2 regions of the Pantoea agglomerans genome follow, and region 2 is predicted to be linked to the other one. Evidence: riboswitches for the same ligand, from Rfam matches in the RefSeq annotation. Region 2 holds a riboswitch; the other holds the start of a gene.
What was found. A riboswitch is a leader RNA that binds a small molecule or an ion and turns the genes downstream of it on or off. The one in region 2 is predicted to bind thiamine pyrophosphate.
Positions count from the first base shown of each region.

Region 1: linked by a shared signal. The riboswitch ahead of thiM (hydroxyethylthiazole kinase) and the one ahead of thiB (thiamine ABC transporter substrate binding subunit) in region 2 are both predicted to bind thiamine pyrophosphate.

Region 1 is NZ_CP083809.1:1,356,488-1,360,350, forward strand. Features, by position in the region: gene LB453_RS09085 (XylR family transcriptional regulator) at 1-611, opposite strand, end outside; gene LB453_RS09090 (hypothetical protein) at 1,224-1,604, opposite strand; gene LB453_RS09095 (hypothetical protein) at 1,604-1,822, opposite strand; TPP riboswitch at 1,956-2,052, shown strand; gene thiM (hydroxyethylthiazole kinase) at 2,087-2,881, shown strand; gene thiD (bifunctional hydroxymethylpyrimidine kinase/phosphomethylpyrimidine kinase) at 2,878-3,678, shown strand; gene LB453_RS09110 (GntR family transcriptional regulator) at 3,707-3,863, opposite strand, start outside.
Region 2 is NZ_CP083809.1:3,380,639-3,384,501, reverse strand. Features, by position in the region: gene thiP (thiamine/thiamine pyrophosphate ABC transporter permease ThiP) at 1-527, opposite strand, end outside; gene thiB (thiamine ABC transporter substrate binding subunit) at 503-1,489, opposite strand; TPP riboswitch at 1,535-1,627, opposite strand; gene sgrR (HTH-type transcriptional regulator SgrR) at 1,663-3,324, opposite strand; gene LB453_RS18885 (MFS transporter) at 3,574-3,863, shown strand, end outside.

The sequences.
Region 1 (3,863 bases), 2.0 Mb from region 2:
TTTTCGCATACCTGTAGCAGATGCCGCGCCCGGGAATCGGTGACGGCGACAATGCCGGTGCCCTCGGGCAGGGAGGCAATCCAGTTAATCAGGTGATGCTGGGCTTGCTGCCAGTTATCGATATTAATGTCGTGGCCGCGATAAATAAGTCCCTGACGGTTTTTTTGCTGTAAACAACGCGTGAATGCCTGTTCACGCTCTTTTGCCCAGCGCTTGTTGCGGCAGGCTGGAAAGCTGTAGAGGGCAAAGTGATGGATGCCTTTATTCATCAGGTGATCCAGTGCCACCCTGACCAGCCCCTCATTATCGGTGGCGACATAGTGCAGCGGGGGGAAATCATCTTTTGAGAAATAGGAGCCGCCGATGCCAACCACCGGAAGGCTCAGCTTTGTCAGCTCTTGCTCGACGGCAACATCATCACAGTCAGAGATAATACCATCCACATCCCAGTTGCCTATTTTAACAATGTTACTGCGGAAGTCATCCTCAATAAAAACATCCCACAGCGTATGTGATGAGTGAAGATATTCACCAATGCCCTCGATAATCTGCCGGTCATGCGCTTTATTGGCATTAAACAGCAGCGCAATACGGAAAGTTTTTTCACGCATGTTAATATCCCTGCTAAGCTGGCGTTGAAAGCTAATTGCATACAATTACTTTACATTAATGAGCAATTGAATAGCTGAAAGGCGGTGTAGAGCAGATCTTTTATTATCGTTGGAGCAGTGAACGTTTATAACTGATGGGCGTGCGATACTGGCTTATGGTAAAGCGTTTTTTACCCCTGTCGATTTTTTCAGAATAAATAATGAGTGTCATAGTATACCGCTCGTTTCCAGCCATTTAACTTTCGTTTCCGATACAGGGTCGGGAAATAGCATCTGCTCTGTGCATCCGCGACGCCTGGTGGCGGCGAGGCGCTGCAGTGGAAAATTCTTAACGCGCTTATCAGAGGCCGCTGTCGAGACTGTCTTTAACCAGCATAATCCATGAGAAGGGAACGGCAGGCTTAGTCTCTCTCTTCGACAAGTTCAGGACAGGTGAAAAATATTGTGCATCTAAATCAGATCCCAGGTCAAAAGTAACGCGAAGGGGCTGTTCAATGCTGCCTGCATATTTTTTCCTTACCCTCAGCTTGTTATGGGATAGCTTCTGTAAGCTGACAATAAATCACTGCAATGAGATCTAATCAAAAAATTACGCATGAATCCTTGTTGTGTTCATTCAAATAAATAGGAGGTTACGATGGTTGCGAAAAAGAATATGGCAGCTAGCAGGAATAGTGTGAATTTAACTTTTAACCATGAAGTCATTTCTTTGGGCTGATATTTAATGAAATCATAATGATCAGGGTTCATGTTTCTGACTGCGAAACTTCCTTTTTTAACAATGAGGGGGAATATAAAATAAAAATCTTTTTGTATTGATGAAAATAACCCTCCCGCCTGAGCGAGGATTATACCTGCGGGTAAATAGCCAAACTTTTTCTTAAAAGCTTCACATAGTTTATTATGCTGTTTGTTTTTTAACACAGAATAACCAATCGACATTAATCCAAACAGGATACACAAAAAGGTGCATACAGCAGGTATAAGTTTCATTATTTACCTATGACCTCATATATTGACTCACCCAGGACCTCTCCTTTACGTGATAAGTATTCTCCGCCTAAGTAGCCCCCTCCTGAACCAGGTACTACACCAGGATCACCTTCTCTGGCCTGTGGCTTACCGAACGCAATACCCAGGGCAGTCCCCGCGATTATCTTTCCTCCGCAGGTTGTTTTATCTCCTTTGCAAAGTACAACGCCTTTTGCCATAAGTCCCTCCATTGACTATGGGTATTGTGCGATGTTGATTTTAAGACCAGTTATGCAAAACGCAATACCCCACGCGGCGAGCTTGTATCCGCAACTCACTTCCCCTAATCTGCCGGGGAGTAACTTATTTTGTACTTATGACTCGGGGTGCCCTTCTTTGTGAAGGCTGAGAAATACCCGTACCACCTGATCTGGATAATGCCAGCGTAGGGAAGTCAGATGCCTGACCGCATTCGCCTTCTTGCTCGCCGGTTGGGAGTTATAATGATCCGCCAACCTCAACGCTTTTCCGACGCGCATTTCGCGCCTGTACTCGCCCGCTTCGTCCAGCGCCAGCCGCTGGTGCACTGCATGACTAACGATGTCGTACAGAACATCACCGCCAACGTTTTGCTGGCGCTTAACGCCTCGCCCGCTATGGTGATCGATCCCGATGAAGCCGCGCAGTTCGCCGTCGTGGCCGATGCCCTGCTGATCAATGTCGGCACGCTGACCCGCGATCGCCGCGACGCCATGCTGGCGGCGGCGCAGGCGGCCAACGTGGCGCAAAAACCCTGGGTGCTCGACCCGGTGGCGGTCGGTGCGCTGACTCTGCGCACGGCGTTCTGCCAGCAGCTCCTTCCGCTGCGGCCTGCCGCCGTGCGCGGCAACGCGTCTGAAATTCTCGCGCTGGCGCAGCAGGGGGGCGGTGGACGTGGCGTGGATACGCAGCATCAGGCGGAAGCGGCGCTTGAGGCGGCGCGCGAACTGGCACAGCGGCATCAGACGCTGGTGGCGGTCAGCGGCGAGGTCGATTACGTCACCGACGGCGTTGAGACGCTCAGCGTGTCCGGCGGCAGCGCGCTGATGACGCGCGTGGTCGGCACCGGCTGCGCGCTCTCCGCCGTGGTGGCCGCCTTTTGCAGCCTGCCCGGCGAACGGCTAAGCAATATCGCCAGCGCCTGCCGCGTGATGGCGCTGGCGGGGGAACGCGCCGCCGCGCAGACCGGCGCCCCCGGTAGCTTCGCCACGCTGTTTATCGACGCCCTGTGGCAGCAGGCACAGGAGGCGCGCGCATGAAGCGTATTAACGCGTTAACCATTGCCGGCACCGATCCCAGCGGCGGCGCCGGTATTCAGGCCGATCTGAAAGCCTTTTCCGCCCTCGGCGCTTACGGGACCAGCGTGATTACCGCGCTGGTGGCGCAGAACACCTGCGGCGTGCAGTCGGTGTATCGTATTGAGCCAGCCTTTGTGGGGGCGCAGCTCGATTCCGTGCTCAGCGACGTGCGCATCGACACGGCGAAAATCGGTATGCTCGCGGAAACCGCTATCGTGCAGATCGTGGCGGAGAAGCTGGAACGCGCCGCTATCCCTTTCGTGGTGCTGGATACGGTGATGGTGGCGAAAAGCGGCGATCCCTTGCTCTCGCCTGACGCCATCGCCAGCGTGCGTGAACGGCTGCTGCCGCAGGTGTCGTTAATCACCCCCAATCTGCCGGAGGCGGCGGCGCTGCTTGAGTGCGCGCCGGCGCGCAGCGAAGAGGCGATGCTGGATCAAGGCGAAGCCCTGATGGCGCTGGGCTGCCAGGCGGTGCTGATGAAAGGAGGCCACCTCAGCGACAGCGAAAGCCCGGACTGGCTGATCACCCGCGACGGCGCGGAGCGCTTTACCGCGCCGCGCGTTAATACGCGCCATACCCACGGCACCGGCTGTTCGCTCTCCGCTGCGCTGGCGGCGCTGCGCCCGCGTTATGACAGCTGGGAGTCAACGCTGCGCGAGGCGAAAGGCTGGCTGCAGCAGGCGTTACTGCAGGCCGATACGCTGGAGGTGGGCAGGGGAATTGGGCCGGTACACCATTTTCATCGCTGGTGGTAGGAAAGAGAGGGCGGCAGGCCTGCCGCCCTTACAGCGCCTCAAACCACTCGCTGTTGCGCTCGGCGATCGGCGTAATAGAGAAAATCATCTCCTGCAGATGGCGGCGCATTGCCGCTTCGGCGGCGTCGGCGTCGTGGTTCTTCAGCGCCGATAAAATCTCTTCGTGCTGCTCAATCAGGCTGTCC
Region 2 (3,863 bases):
AGCTGGGCGGCGAGCTGACGCTGCTCGCCCGGAATCGTCTCCAGCGTCTGCAGCATCAGGCGCGTCGCCAGCGGCAGGTTGAAAAAGCAGTGCGCCAGCAGAATGCCCTGCAGCCCATAGGGCGAAAAGCGGTAGTCGACGCCGAACAGCTGGCAGAGCTGCGCCAGCCAGCCAACGCGGCCATAGACCGTCAGCAGGCCGAATACCGCCACCAGCACGGGCAGCACCAGCGTCATGGCGCAGAGGCGCAGCAGCAGCTGACGGCCGGGAAAACGCCGTCGGTAGAGGGCGCGCGACAGGGGTATCGCAGGCAGCAGCGACAGCAGGGCGGAGAGCAATGCCTGGGTGAAAGAGAATCGCACTACGTGGTGCAGATAGCTGTCGTGCAGCAGCGCGCGCCAGTCGCCCGTCGGCGCGCTGGCCCAGAGCGCGCCGAACGCCAGCAGCGCCACGCCGCACAGCAGCAGCGCGGCGCTGCTGCCCGGCACCATCCAGAGTGGGATTAGCGGCTGACGGCGCGTTGCCATGCGCTAATCCAGTCTGCGCGCTGCTGCGCGACTTCCTGCGGGCTAAACTGCAGCGCGGTTTGCGGCACGCTCAGGGTCTGATAGCCCGCGGGCAGATCGCTTTTTATCACCGGATACATCCAGTTGCCGGTCGGGATGGTGTTCTGGAAGGCGGGGGTCAGCATAAACTGCATAAACTGCTGCGCCAGCTTCGGCTGCTTGCTGCTGGCAAGCTGCGCGGCAACCTCGACCTGCAAATAGTGGCCTTCGGCGAACGGCGCGGCGGCGTAATTCTCTTTCTTCTCTTCGATCAGGTGATAGGCGGGCGAGGTGGTGTAGCTCAACACCAGATCGCCTTCCCCTTTCAGGAACAGGCCGTAGGCTTCACTCCAGCCCTTGGTCACGGTAACGGTTTTCTGCGCCAGCTTCTGCCAGGCCTCTGGCGCCTTGTCGCCGTAAACCTTCTGCATCCAGAGCAGCAGACCCAGACCCGGGGTGCTGGTGCGCGGATCTTCGTAGATCACGCGCCATTTTTGCGGGCTCTCCACCAGCTCTTTCAGGCTGGTGGGCGGGTTTTTAAGGCGCGTTTTGTCATAGACGAAGGCGAAGTAGCCGTAGTCGAAGGGCACGAAGGTTTGATCCTGCCAGCCGCCCGGCAGCGTCAGGTTATGGAGATCGACCCCGCTTTTAGCGAACAGGCCGGTCTGCTGCGCCGCCTGTAGCAGGTTGTTATCGAGGCCGAGCACCACGTCAGCCTTGCTGTTTTTGCCTTCCATGCGCACGCGGTTCAGCAGCGAGACGCCATCCTCCAGCGCCACATAGCGCAGCTCGCAGCCGCACTGCGCCTCAAAGGCTTTTTTCACCGCCGGGCCGGGGCCCCATTCGGCGGAAAAGGAGTCGTAGGTGTAGACGGTCAGGGCCGGTTTTGCCGCCAGCGCCGGCACGGACAGCAACATCAGCAGAGGGAGGATCTGTTTAACCACTTTGCGCTCCTGAGGGAGAATTGTTATGAGTCGCAAAGGATCTGAGCGTAGCAGCCTCTCAAATCCCTACGTCGGTATTAACCGAATCAGGTTCGACGGGTTTCTCTCAGCCTTTTGCAGGCACCCCGTTGAGAACGGCTCATTCTAGACATTTCGTCGCCAGGGGGAAAGCGTCACAGCGTCGGCGGCGCGAACCAGGCGGATTTAAAGTCGAACCAGCCGAGGGTATTCAGGCGCACGCCGCGCATGCTGCGCTGGCCTTCGAGCAGCAGCCAGTGATGAAACAGCGGATGCAGACTATCCGCATCCAGCAGCCGTTTGCTCCACTCCGCCAGCGGCAGGGTTTTGCCTCGCCAGCGCGCGGCGTCCGCTTCCCAGTCGAGCGGCAGACAGTGATGCAGCAGCGGAAGCTCGTAGAGCTGGGCGAACAGCGAATACTCCAGCGGCAGAGTGAAATTGACGCTGCCGAGCCAGATGTCGCTTTCCGCCTCGCCCTGATGCCAGGTTTCATACTCGACCGCGCGGGTAATCAGCCGCACGTTATGCTGCGCCAGCAGCGGGCGCAGCGCGCTGGCGATCCCCTCATGCTCCACGTGCTGGCTGTACCACGTCAGCGTCAGGCTCTCCAGCCCGGGCGGCTTGGTCGCCGGCGTAAGATCGCGGCGATGATGCCAGCGCGGCAGCAGGCCGTAAGCGGGATACCAGTAGCGCTGGTAGCCAGCCTCGGCATAGTTAAGCAGGGCGACGGGATTCAGCAGATGGCAGAGCCAGCGCCGGACGGCGGCATCGCGTCCCTGAGCGGAGCGCTGGTCGAACAGCAGAAAATAGCAGCCCTCTTCAAGACGGCTCTCTTCCAGTTTTTCATCCTCGGCGGCACCTTGCAGACGCACGCCGGCGTAAACCAGCTCGTCGCTAATCTCCGGCAGCACCCAGATAGAGACATCATCGATCAGGGCGCGAAAGCCAAAGTAGTCGTCAAACGCCTCGATCTTCAGCTGACTCTGCTGGTTGCGCACTACGCGATAGGGGCCGGTGCCGACCGGATGGCGGGCGAAGTCGCGCATCTGCGGCCATTCACGCGGCAGGATCATGGCGCTGACGCTGCCGAGCAGCCACGGCAGCCAGTCGTCGGGTTCGCTCAGATGGAGATCCAGCGTCCAGGGCGCGGGTGAATCAATGCGCTGAATATGGGAGAAGAGCGGCTGCGGACGCAGGCGTTCCAGGCTCGACGTCACGTCCGCCATCTCCAGCTCGCGGCCGTGATGAAAGCGGATCGCCGGGCGCAGGTAAAAACGCCAGTGCAGCGGCGAGATCGCCTGCCAGTGATGGGCGATATCCGCCTCTACTTCCCCGTTTTCCTCATTTATACGCGTCAGGCCGTTGAAGATCTGACGCGCCAGATGCGTTTCAGAACGGCGCAGCGGCGAGCCGGGCAGCAGGTTTAGCAGCGGGCGATAGTAGAGCACGCGCAGAATATGTTTACCCTGGCGAAAGCTGCGGCCGAGATGGGCGCGGATCATCTGGCGCACCTCCGCCTTGTCGCCCACCAGCTGCACCAGCTGATCGATGCGATCCTGCGCCAGCAGATCCTCAGCGCGCTGCTGCTGCAGCGCCAGGCCGGTATAACGGAAAATAAGCTGCGAGCGCTTGCCTCGTCCCGCCTCTGCCTGCCAGGTGAGCCAGCCCGCCTCCTGCATCGCGTTAAGCAGGTTACGCATATGGCGACGCGAGCAGTGCAGCTGCTCAGCCAGCTCGCTGAGCGTGACCAGCTGGCTTTCGCCCTGGCAGCTTTGCCACAGGCGGATAAACTGCTGCTTAAGGCGTGATGAGGACATAAAAGAGGAACTCCCTGTGAAAAGCGCTCAGTTTTTCCTGCCTCATATTAAGGGCAAACTGAGCGCTATTGGAAGAGCGGGAGGCATTCAATACGGAATGGCGCTCGACCACGATTCCGCTGCGGCGGGATCTTTCTGAGTAGGGTGCAATTACACCGCCAGCAGAGATTTTTCCTGCTGGCTTTTTTCTGTTGCGCTAGAATCCTCTCTCTTGTTTTCCTGCTTTTACCACCGTAAAGGGATGTCGCTATGAAGTCGCTGTTAACCCGGAAGCGCCGTATCAATCCGGTCTTTCTCGCCTTTATGGCCGCCTCTTTTATGATCGGCGTTGCCGGCGCGCTGCAGGCGCCGACGCTGAGCCTGTTTCTGACGCGAGAAGTGCAGGCGCGCCCCCTCTGGGTCGGGCTCTTTTTTACCGTTAACGCCATCGCGGGCATCCTGGTCAGCATGCTGGTGGCGAAGCGCTCTGACAGCCGCGGCGATCGCCGCACGCTGATCCTCTTTTGCTGTGCGATGGCGTTTTGCAACGCGCTGCTGTT